2 regions of the Candidatus Njordibacter sp. Uisw_039 genome follow, and region 1 is predicted to be linked to the other one. Evidence: predicted binding sites of a transcription regulator. Region 1 holds the regulator's gene; the other holds the start of a gene.

Region 1 (6,069 bases):
TTCGCACCTGCTAATATATAAGGGTCTTTTTGCGCGTCATCATAGTCAAAATCGTGGTCTTCGATATCAGTTACAGGGGCTAACTGGTGGCCAAGACGCAATTCATTTATATGGGTCAAATACCAATCTTGTTGCTCCTGCCAGTATTGTTGGCGTTGACCTAAGTGAAGGCTAAGCTGTTTTGGTCTATCGCGCTCATGCTCAGCTATAGCTAACGTGTACTGCCAGTCAGCACTGCGCTGGTTACGCAGGTCTTGTTGCGCTTGCAGTCGCGGAATAATGTGTTCAAATGCAAAATAAGTTTTGTGATCAATGGCCTTAACCTGATCCCACTTAAGGGCATGATCTTGGGTGCTTTCACCAACTTTAGTCGGGTCATCTAAACTGGGCAAAACCACATCTGGCACAACACCTTTGTGTTGGGTACTGGCCCCAGACACACGATAAAACTTGGCTTGAGTGAATTTGATCTGGCCACTAGACAGGTCGCCAAACGTTTGCACTGTACCCTTGCCATAGGTTTGACTGCCGACGATTAAGGCGCGTTTGTAATCTTGCATTGCGGCTGCAAAAATCTCTGAGGCTGAGGCACTATAGCGATTGATGAGGACAACCATAGGCCCGTTGTAAGCTAACAAAGGGTTGCGGTCCATTTGTTTTTGGATCACACCATCGGCGTAACGAACCTGCACCGTAGTGCCTGTTTCGATAAATAGCCCTGTGAGTTGATTGGCCTCCCGCAACGATCCACCACCGTTGTTGCGCAGGTCAATGACAATGCCATTAATAGACTCGCCTTTCAGCTCCTGAAGCAGGTCGTATACGTCACGAGTAGTGCTGCGATAGTTGGTGTCACCGCTTTGCGCGGCAGCAAAGTCCATATAAAAAGTTGGCAAAGTGATGACGCCAATTTTTCTGATGCCCTGCTCAGTTTCTATTTCAATCACTGATTTTTTTGCAGCTTGATCGTCTAAGGTAACTTTGTTACGGCGAATTTGGATGGTCTTTTTGGTTTGTTGTAAATCCCCACCTGGGATAATTTGTAAATTTATTAAAGTGCCTTTTGGTCCTCTGATTTGATCAACTACATCATCTAAACGCCATCCCAAGATTTCCTGAATTGCCTCACCATCTTGGGCCACACCGACAATATAGTCAGAGGCCTGGAGGTCGCCAGCTTTATCAGCTGGCCCTCCTACCACTAGGCGAACAACTTTAGTGTAATCATCGTCGCGCTGCAACACTGCACCAATGCCTTCCAAGGATAAGCTCATGTCAATATTAAAGTCTTCAACATTACGCGGTGAAAGATAGGTGGTGTGCGGATCTGTAACTGTGGTGATGCTGTTACTTACTGCTTGATATGCGTCTTTAAGCTGCACTTGCAACACTCGTTTACGCATACTTGTGTAACGTTTTTTTAAACGTTGCTTAATTTCATCAACGGTTTCATTGTCCAGTTGCCCATTAATAAAGACATTCTTTAACTGTTTACGCCAATTATCTTTGATTGCTGCTAGATTACTTAAGCGAGGATCATTAAAGGGTGATGTGCTGATATCTTCTAGCAGTTCGAAGTTAAACATCGGTTCCAATTTAGATAACGCGGTTAAATTAAAGTCGATAAACGCCAGGCGCCTTTGTTGCAGGAGATTGTAAAGCTGAGCCATAGGCACCAAATCACCTTTCACCAGTAGGTCGTCAAGTTCTCTATTGAGATAGTTAAATGGGGCTAGGTCTGCTTTGCTAAAGTAAATATGCTGAGGGTCGAGTAACTTTAAATAACGGAAAAAAACATCACTGGCAAACTGGTCGTCAAGTTCTCTGTGTTGATAATGCTGGCGATCTAACAACTGAATAATTTCTTGGGTTAACAAACCCTGCTGCTGAGTGAATCTAATTTCCACCAGGGCATCATTAGAATTAGTCTGTGCCGTTACAAGTGGCGCTACAAAAAAGCTTGCTATGAGTAACAAATTAGCCAATAGTCGGTGCCAGTATATGGCTACGGAAAAGCTGTACAAAGTGGTGAAAAGAGTATCAGGAATCATAGATAAGAGCGTGGCCTTTAAACTGGCAAGTAGGGTTGAGCATCAAAAGCTTAGTTTAAGCTATACTAGCCTAATTTTAGTGAGTTTTTCAAACGTCTCAGGTCAATGTAAGGTAATTTACTAATGCTTTACAGAATCGTTACGTTTGCAACCCAGAATGTGACAAAGCTAAACCTTTAAAACAATGGAATAAGAAACATTATGCCACAACGAACCTACCTTGACGGATTGATGAGTTTTATTAGCGATTCACCCACTCCTTTTCATGCAGTAGCTTCAATGGTGAGCCAATTCAGAGCGGCTGGCTACAGCCAACTTGATGTGTCAGATACATGGCAGTTAGAGGCGGGAGGGCGCTATTTTATTACCCGCAATGATTCAACCATATTAGCCTTCCAGTTGCCCCAAAAAAATGCTTTGCAACGCCTTCACATGGTGGGTGCTCATACGGATAGCCCATGTTTGAAGGTTAAGCCGAACCCAGAAATACGACGTAAAGGCTATCAGCAGTTGGGTGTTGAGGTTTATGGTGGTGCATTATTACATCCATGGTTTGATCGTGATTTGTCTTTGGCGGGCCGGGTTGTTAGCCGGGATGTTAAAGGTCAGCTGGTAAGACATTTGCTTGATTTTAAACGCCCTGTGGCATGTATTCCAAGCTTAGCTATACACCTAGACCGAGAAGCTAACAAAGACCATAGTGTGAACCCACAAACAGATTTGCCAGTTCTATTAGGCCAATCACTGGGTGATGATTTTAGCCTGCGTTCGCTGCTTGCAGATGAGTTAAAGGCTAATGGTCACAAAGTTAATCAGGTGATTGATTATGAGTTGAGTTTTTACGACTTTCAGGCCCCTGCCTTAGTGGGAATAAAGCAAGAATTTTTGGCAGCTGCTCGGTTAGATAATTTGTTGAGTTGTTATATAGGGTTAACAGCAATGATTGGTGCTCAAACGGATCAAGGCATGTTATTAATCTGTAATGACCACGAAGAAGTGGGAAGTCAGTCGGCAGAAGGCGCTCAGGGTAGTTTCTTAATGTCTGTGTTGCAGCGTATTTATCCAACGGCTGAACTGTTGCATCAAGTATTAAATGCGTCCACTTTTATTTCCGCAGACAATGCTCATGGGGTACATCCTAATTTTACCAATAAACACGACAACCAACATGGGCCTAAGTTAAATCAGGGGCCAGTGATTAAGGTCAACGCAAACCAGCGCTATGCTACCAATGCGGTCACCAGTGCAATGGTGAAAGAGTTGGCTGCACAAGTGGATTTGCCAATCCAAACCTTTGTGGTGCGCAGTGATATGGGTTGCGGCAGCACTATCGGGCCAATTACTGCAGCTCAACTAGGTGTGCGGACTCTGGACTTGGGTGTGCCTACTTTTGCAATGCACTCCATCCGCGAACTTGCGGGCAGTGACGATGCGCAGACTACCCACAAATTACTACAGAAGTTTTTTGAAACGGAGATGACTGTTTAGTACCGGACTATTGGTGCCTGATCAAAAAAGCGCGACTATTGCCGAGCTCTGCGGCTTGGGCTAAGTCATTAAGTTGATCATCAGCAAGGGCGCCAAACCAGCTAATAACAGCATGACAAGTGCCACTCTTTAGAGCTTGGTGGGCAAGACTCATAGTGTCGTGCTGGGCATCAGGCTTTAATAAAATAATTTTATTCAAGTCAAACCCAGCAGCCTTTAGTTGGGCTTTAGGTAATAACTTAGGGGGTGCTACCCAAGCCAACCAACGCTGATCGTGGCTTAGTTGTGCAAGCAATGGCAATAACATCTGTACATTGTTCCAGGACTCACCACGCATAATTATTTCTGTGATGTGGCTCAAATTCTGCACATGTGCTTGGTCTTCTTGAGCCCATAGGTCTAGTTGATGTTCAGCCAAAATACCATCAATACTATTGTCGGTTTGCTGCTCTTGCTGCCACATAATTTTGCTCCTGTTTTACGTCTAGTTGCCGCGGCGGATAACACCAACGCTCAAACCTTCAATGCTTAAGTGCTGTTGCGTAAGATCGACATCAATAGGTGAAAAATCTTGGTTTTCTGCGATAAGTTGTACTTGGTTACCGTTGCGTTGAAAACGTTTCACAGTGACTTCATCATCAAGGCGCGCCACCACAACTTGTCCATTTCGTGCTTGATCTGTTTTGTGTACAGCTAATAAATCGCCATCGTAAATGCCTATGTCTTTCATGGACATACCGCTAACTTTAAGCAAATAGTCTGCCTTTGGGTAGAATAAGTTTTCTGGGATGGCACAATAGTCGCTAATATGTTCTTGCGCAAGCAGTGGGCTACCGGCTGCCACCATACCAATGATTGGTAGGCCCAAGTCGACTTCATGCATATCTGGTACTCGTATGCCACGAGAAGCCCCTGGTATGATTTCAATAGCACCTTTTCGGGCGAGGGCTTTAATGTGTTCTTCCGCAGCATTTGGTGATTTAAAGCCGAGTTCCTTTGCGATTTCTGCTCGAGTTGGCGGATAACCTGTGTCGATAATATAGCTACGAATGCAGTCGAGTACCTGATCTTGGCGGGGGGTCAACTTAATCATATTACTTGCTCCTAACACAAAGTGAGTCTGCTGGTTGTTTGTACAGTTACTGTATATAATACCAGTATTATTGCCGCTGGCAAGTTTTATTTTTGTTAGCCTATTTACTGTCAGCTTTTGTGGCAAAAATGGTGTACTCTTATCGCCGATTACTTGATGCTAACTATGAGCTTTCTACGTGTCTGATTCTGCTGCTGTAAAACCACATATCCAACAACTTTATCGCCAGCTTGTTAAGCAGTTAAAGTTAAGGCCTCGCTGGGGCCAAAAGCAGATGATAGCGACCGTGGCTAACCATTTTTTGGCAATTAAAACTGATGGTGATGGCCACCGTAGCGACGATAACCCAGTTTGCTTAGTAGAGGCTGGCACAGGTACGGGCAAGACCTTAGCTTATATGGTAGCGTGTTTGCCGATTGCTAAAGCATTAGAAAAAAAGTTGGTGATCGCTACGGCCACCATTGCCCTGCAGGAACAAATTGTCCAAAAGGACCTACCGGCGCTTAAGAAACACGGCGGCTATGATTTTGATTTTCGTTTAGCTAAAGGTCGGCGACGATATTTATGTGTATCTAGGCTGGATCAAGCGCTCTCTCAAAACGCTTCTATTGACCCCACGCAAGCTTTGTTTGAGGACGAGTTGGCACTCAAACTAGATGGTCAGCAGCAAGTATTGTACAAAGATATGGTGGTGCAGCTTGGCAGCAACCAATGGGACGGCGACCGCGATGCATGGAAAGACCCTTTGGCAGAAGATCATTGGCGACCCATCACAACGGACCACAAAGGCTGCACTAATAGACGTTGCAGCCATTTTAGTCAGTGCCCATTCTTTAAAGCTAGAGAAGGCCTAGAACAGGCCGACTGCATTGTTACTAATCATGACTTAGTTTTGGCAGACCTAGCCCTAGGTGGTGGTGCTATTTTGCCAGCGCCAGAAGATACTATTTATATTTTTGATGAAGGCCATCATTTGGCTGATAAAACGTTAAAGCAGTTCACCCACCAACAAGGTATTCGCCAGCTTAGCCGCTGGTACGGACAAACGCGCTCTGGCTTAAAAAAGTTTTTAAAGGAATGGCAGGGTGGAGGTAAGGGTGCACAGCTTAGTGGGCAGGTTCAAGACCATGTACAAGGACTAGAGCTGCAATTGGTTAGTTTAGAACAATTTTTAGACCAGTCTGCGTTTAGGCCAGAGGATGGTTATCAGCAACAAGAAAATTATCGTTTTTCACAGGGTATAATTCCGTCTGAATTAGTTCAAATTTGCCATGATATGGGCTTAAGTAGTGCACGCTTGGCTAGAGATTTGGGTGCATTACATGAAATGATGGATGATGTTGTTAAAGGAGACCAAAATGGCTTGCCTAAAGATCAAGCTGAAAACTACCTAGCGGCGTTTGGGGTATTACAACAAAATGCTGAGCAGCAACTTGG
Region 2 (6,069 bases), 1.4 Mb from region 1:
AGCGCTGAGCATGCCTAAGGCCAAAACGTCTACCTTGAGTAAAGCGAGGCTTTCTAAATCGTTCTTGTCCCACTGAATCACTGTGCGATCAACCATGGCAGCATTCTCTATAGGCACCAGTTCACTTAAGGGCCCTGCACTAATGATAAAACCCCCAACATGTTGTGATAGATGGCGGGGGAACCCTTGCAGGGTTTGCACCAGCTGTAAGAAGCATTGGCCCACATGGCTTTGGCTGTCTAAACCTAGGCTTTGTAATTGCTTATCCCACCCTGTGCTGCGATCTCGGTGGTCTACATTCTTGATAAACAGTTCAAGTTGGGGCAGGTTAATACCCAGGGCTTTGCCTACCTCACGTACAGCGCTTTTAAAACGATAGGTAATTACAGTGGCGGCTAAAGCTGCACGGTGGCGGCCATATTTTTGATAGATATACTGAATGATCTCTTCACGCCTTTGATGCTCAAAATCCACATCAATGTCTGGCGGCTCGGCCCGTTCTTTAGAAATAAAACGCTCGAATAGCACCTGTATTTGGCGAGGGTCTACAGCAGTGATTTCTAAGCAATAACACACTACAGAATTGGCGGAAGAGCCACGGCCTTGATATAAGATTTGCTGGCTTTTAGCGAATTGAACTAGGTCGTACACCGTTAAAAAGAAGTGTGCATAACCTTCTGAGGCAATAAGGCTAAGCTCTTTATCTATGATCAGGGCAATGTCATGGGGTACCCCAGCGGGAAAACGGATGCCTTTACCTTGCTCTACAAGATGGTGCAAATAGCTGTTGGCATCATAACCACTAGGTACCAGCTCGGCAGGGTATTCATAACTGAGTTCTGATAAACAAAAATTACATTGTTGGGCAATGGTTACACTGGCTTGTATCCATTGGAGCGGATACAGTTTGGTAATTTTATCTAACGGCCGCAGGCTATGTTCGCGGTTGGCTTGTAAGGCATAGCCACAGGCATGTACAGGCATACCAACACGAATGGCGGTGAGTGTGTCGTGTAACATTTGTCGATCGGGGCTGTGCATAACTACTTGACCAAGGGCGACTATGGGCAAATCGTAAGCCTTAGCTATGGTTTGACAATGGGCGTGTAGGCTCTGATCTAAGGCGCTTAAACGTCGGTGGCAGCCTATCCATAGGCGTTCTTTATGTTGGCTACTTAATTTTTCTCCTAACTCATTAGTACTGTTGAGGTCGGGGTTCCAGATAAGTAAGCACTCACTTAAGTTATTGAAGTCATCTCCATAAACTTGGTATTTACCTTTTTCACAACGCCGCCTTGCAAGGCTAATGAGCTGGCATAACTGAGCATACCCTTGGCGATTTTTTGCCAACACTACTAAGCTTTCTTGGGCCTCAGATTGATGGGGTTTAAGTAAAAACTCACTACCAATAATGAGTTTAATATTTAAATCATTATCCTTTTTATGCTGATAAGCTCGCACTACTCCTGCTACTGAACATTCGTCCGTGAGGGCAAGGGCTTTATAGCCTAAAGCATCTGCTTGTTGGAGTAATTCTTGTGGGTGGGAAGCAGCCCGTAAAAAGCTAAAATTACTTAAACAATGTAGCTCAGCATAATCGATGACAGGCTCGGTACTCATGAGAAATACCCATGTAAAAACCACTCTTCCCTAGGCGTGCGAAATAACCAGCACACCTGTCCTATGGGGTTGCGAGCAATAAAGTAGTCACGGCAAATACTCACGTTATCCCACCAACCACTTTGAATGCGTTCAGGGCCAGACAAGATACACCAACGGTGATCAGGCTTATGGTTTAAGGCTTGGGGTAGGGTGAATAATAAACTTGGGCGTAGGGCTCTTGTGGCTTGCTGTGATTGGTAATGACTTTGGGGCAGCCCTTGGTAGAAACTTCGTTCGGGGCGATGATCATCCTGCAAATACACTTGTTGTACGGCATGGTCTCCAAGCTTACTTTGTAAGCGACTAATGAGTTGTCCTGCAGTGAGTTTTCCTCCTGGGGGCTCAAATAACTGTGCTGACAAGGGTGCCCATGGCATTTGCCCTTTGGTTTTAAGGCTAACGGCAATAATGGGTGCCTGTAGTTTTAACTGCTCCAGCCTCAGCATGGATAAAGCTAACCAAGATTCTGCACGGTACTCGCCATCGCTACAGCCTATGTGTAATCGTTCAGAGGCATGTTCTTGGTACTCTAGGCCCAAACTAAGTCCTGCAACCCGTAGTTGTCGGGGAGCCAAAAATGCCTCTAGGTCACTTAACAAACGTTTTAATGGAAAACGTAACGCTGTACTGTGTTCAATTTCATAAAGTAATTCTAAACGTTGACGAAAGCGTTCAGGGGGCTGGTATGCAGGCCAGCTAGGTGCGCTGCTGGTCTCTAGTTGTTGTAAAAAAGTGACTAGGGTTTGGCCTAACCGTTGGCCTAGTGCTGATCGAGGTAATGCTTGAGCTTGACCCAGGGTATTAAGACCAAGACGCTCTAATTGTAGGGATAGTTTATGGTCTAGACCTGCGCGATGGATGGGTAATTGGCTGAGCAATCTTGTGGCTTCGTCTTGGTTTGTTAATAAACGATCGTTGCCTGCGCGGGCCAGCACCTGCGCAGCTAAGGGGCTGTGAGCGCTGGCGTAATGATAATGTAAGCCGCGCTCCATAAGAGGTTGCTGCAGCTGTTGCCAGTAAGGGGCAAGGCCCTTATATAACCTTAGCATATCGCTGGTTTGTAACAACAAACCTTGGGGTGGATCAAGGTATAAGGTGGCGCTGGTTTGATACAAGCGCTGGGCAAGTTGAGCTAGAAGTCGCTGCTCTTGTTTGGATTCGTAGGCAATGACTTTAAGTTGAGCGCATAAAAGTGCAGCTTGGGCTAACCCTGTGCCTATTTTTATGCCTAGTTGGCGTGCTTCTGGGTTGGTTTGCACTACCTCGTTTTTATGAACTAAAACGCAGGCTTGGTTATAAGCTTGTTGATGTAAAAGGCTATCTAGTTGAAGGCTAGGAAAGTATAAATAAAGCCACTGCATACATCACCACAGTTTAGATGGCAGTGCCACAATGTTGTTCATCAGTACAGGGACATGATGAGGGGATGAATGGCCAGGTGTTGCTAAAGATGGCCAAAGCTCATGCATATCTACTTGGCATGGGTGTTGTGGCCACAGGCCTTGGTATTTATAGATTTGTAGGCGCAACCCTGTGGCTACAGGGGCGAGTGATAAACGTGCACTAACCGGTAAAGCGCTGGTGCTAGGTTCGGCCTGAGAGTGTAACCAAAACATGAGGGCTTGGTTGTCTTTGGCAGACACTTGTAAACGTTTAGCTTGGGGAGCCGTTAACCTAAGTGCCCACAAAATAAGGTGGCTACAACAACCACTATTAAGGCTCTGTTCGGCACTCCAAAGGGCTTGTTGGGGATTTTGGCAGCGTATTAATAAAGTTTGGCTTAGATCAATACCATGTTGTGCTAAAGCTTGGCCATTTAACTCTGCCGGTGGATTGATCCACACTTGTAAGCGTGATTGAGCTTGGGCCAATAAAGGTAACAGCAAACGTAATTCACCAATACCTGCAGGGCCACAGGCTAATTCCACTAACCCACTGTGGGGCCAGCCTCCTTGTAGATGTGCATCTAAGGTAGGGTAAAAGCTGCTTTGACGGCGATGATCTGGCCCTGCCACTTGCCGAGCTCGCCAGACCAAGCGCTCTTTTTCGAGTTGTAAGAGAACCATGGTAAAATCACAAATACTGTATATATATACAGTATTCTGACATGTTTTTGGCTCAGGTCAAGGGAAAAGCTGCTTTAGTCTCCTCAAAACATTAGCTCGAACTCTCGTGCAGCTCAAATAGGGACTTCAAAATCTTAAAGGCCTTGGTGGAGCCATTAACGAAGGTCAGATTGATTTTTTTACACCCATAAGTAAGCCCGCCCTAGCCCAAAATCTGTACTAGCAAAAAACAACAAGACAATAGATTGTTCGGTATTAAATAATAATTGCTCCTAAAATATCAATTAAATCTGTATGGGCAATGCCATCATTGCGCCATGCAATTGATGTTAATTAATAGAGGAGCTTAACCGTGCCATTACAAGCTAGTCAAAATGTTTTTATTACCTGTGCAGTAACAGGGAGTGGCGGTTCCCAAGACCGCTCTCACCATGTGCCCCGCAGCCCAGAGCAAATCGCCAATAGTGCCATTGATGCAGCTAAGGCCGGTGCTGCAGTGGTACATTGCCATGTACGTGATCCCGAAACAGGTGCGCCAAGCCGCCGCTTGGATTTGTACAAAGAGCTGACTGAACGCATTCGCGCCTCTGAAGTGGACGTAGTGCTTAACCTCACCGCGGGTATGGGCGGGGACATGGTGTTTGGTGATGCTGAGAACCCATTGCCTTTGCAAGAAGCCAGTACAGATATGGCAGGGGCCAGTGAGCGTGTAGAACATGTACGCCAGTGTCAACCAGAAATATGCACCTTAGACTGTGGCACCATGAACTTTGCTGAAGCCGATTACGTCATGACTAACACCCCTGGCATGTTGCGGGCTATGGCAGAAAAGATGACAGCGATGGGTGCACGTATTGAAATTGAAGCTTTTGATACGGGCCACTTATGGTTGGCTAAAAAACTGGTTGAGGAAGGTTTAATGGCTGAGCCAGTCATGGTGCAACTGTGCATGGGTGTTCCTTGGGGTGCGCCAGACGATCTCAATACCTTCATGGCCATGGTTAATAACGTCCCTAAAGAATGGATTATGTCGGCCTTTTCTATTGGTCGTAATCAGATGAATTACGTGGCAGCTGCGGTGTTGGCTGGGGGTAATATTCGTGTTGGTTTAGAAGATAATATTTGGTTAGAAAAAGGTGTGTTGGCGACTAACGCGCAGTTAGTTGAACGGGCAGTAACCATTGCCACTAATATGGGTTCTAAATTGATGACTCCAGCCCAGGTGCGTGAGTTGATCAAAGTAGAAAAACGGGCTCCTTTAGCATGATCGATATGGTACATAAGGACTATAAAACAGCTGCTTGTATAGGTGGTGGTGTCATAGGTGGTGGCTGGGTAGCAAGGTTTTTGTTACACGGTTGGGACGTCAATGTTTATGATCCTGCAGCCGATGCCCAACGTAAATTGGATGCCGTGCTAGACAATGCCCGTGCTGCTTTGCCTCAGTTAGCCGACGTAGCGATGCCCCGGGAAGGTAAACTTACCTTTTGTGGCAGTTTGGAAGAAGCTGTGGCTAATGCCGATTGGATTCAAGAGAGCGTGCCAGAACGTTTAGAGATCAAACATGCGGTGTTTGCTCAAGTGCAGGCTATCTGCACTGAATCGGCTATTATCGGCTCATCTACTTCAGGCTTTAAGCCTTCGCAATTACAAGAGAATGCCCTAAGGCCACAACAAATCATGGTGGCCCACCCGTTTAATCCGGTGTACTTGTTACCTTTAGTAGAACTGGTGCCTAGCCCAGCTAATGGTGCAGACATTATTGAGCAGGCTAAAGCGCTGTTAACCAGCGTAGGCATGAAGCCGTTGCATGTACGTAAAGAAATTGACGCCCATATTGCCGATCGCTTTTTAGAGGCTGTATGGCGCGAAGGGTTGTGGATGATCAAAGATGGCATTGCCACTACCACAGAAATAGACGATGCCATCCGTTATGGCTTTGGGTTGCGTTGGGCGCAAATGGGTTTGTTTGAAACTTATCGTATTGCTGGTGGTGAAGCAGGCATGGCGCATTTTATTGCTCAATTTGGACCTTGTTTAGAGTGGCCGTGGACTAAACTTATGGATGTGCCGGAGCTTACAGACGAACTCATTGCTACCATTGCAGAGCAGTCAGATGCGCAATCTGGGCATCATTCTATTCGCGAGCTAGAGCGTATTCGTGATAAAAATCTCATTGGTATTATGCGTGTGCAAAAAGACAATAACTGGGGAGTAGGTGAGTTATTGAACCAACATGATGAACGTCTAAAACAGTTAGGTTAATCAATTTTGTTTAACCATGTCGAGTGTAGATATTGGTAACTACTTAGGTTTAGTTGTAAAAACTGTAAGCTGTACC

What was found. Region 1 encodes LexA, which represses DNA repair genes until DNA is damaged. Its sites were predicted from a motif close to CTGTNTNNNNANACAG; they were not measured.
Region 2: a site for LexA is predicted at 3,745-3,760, ahead of imuA (translesion DNA synthesis-associated protein ImuA). Genes of this name have one in related genera too.

Annotation. Positions count from the first base shown of each region.
Region 1 is NZ_CP159831.1:1,132,670-1,138,738, forward strand. It holds gene ABXT70_RS05355 (carboxy terminal-processing peptidase) at 1-2,051, opposite strand, end outside; gene ABXT70_RS05360 (M18 family aminopeptidase) at 2,253-3,539, shown strand; gene ABXT70_RS05365 (cell division inhibitor SulA) at 3,547-4,002, opposite strand; gene lexA (transcriptional repressor LexA) at 4,024-4,632, opposite strand; gene dinG (ATP-dependent DNA helicase DinG) at 4,811-6,069, shown strand, end outside.
Region 2 is NZ_CP159831.1:2,759,104-2,765,172, reverse strand. It holds gene ABXT70_RS13250 (error-prone DNA polymerase) at 1-1,620, opposite strand, end outside; gene ABXT70_RS13245 (Y-family DNA polymerase) at 1,617-3,023, opposite strand; gene imuA (translesion DNA synthesis-associated protein ImuA) at 3,027-3,728, opposite strand; gene ABXT70_RS13235 (3-keto-5-aminohexanoate cleavage protein) at 4,081-4,995, shown strand; gene ABXT70_RS13230 (3-hydroxyacyl-CoA dehydrogenase NAD-binding domain-containing protein) at 4,992-5,993, shown strand.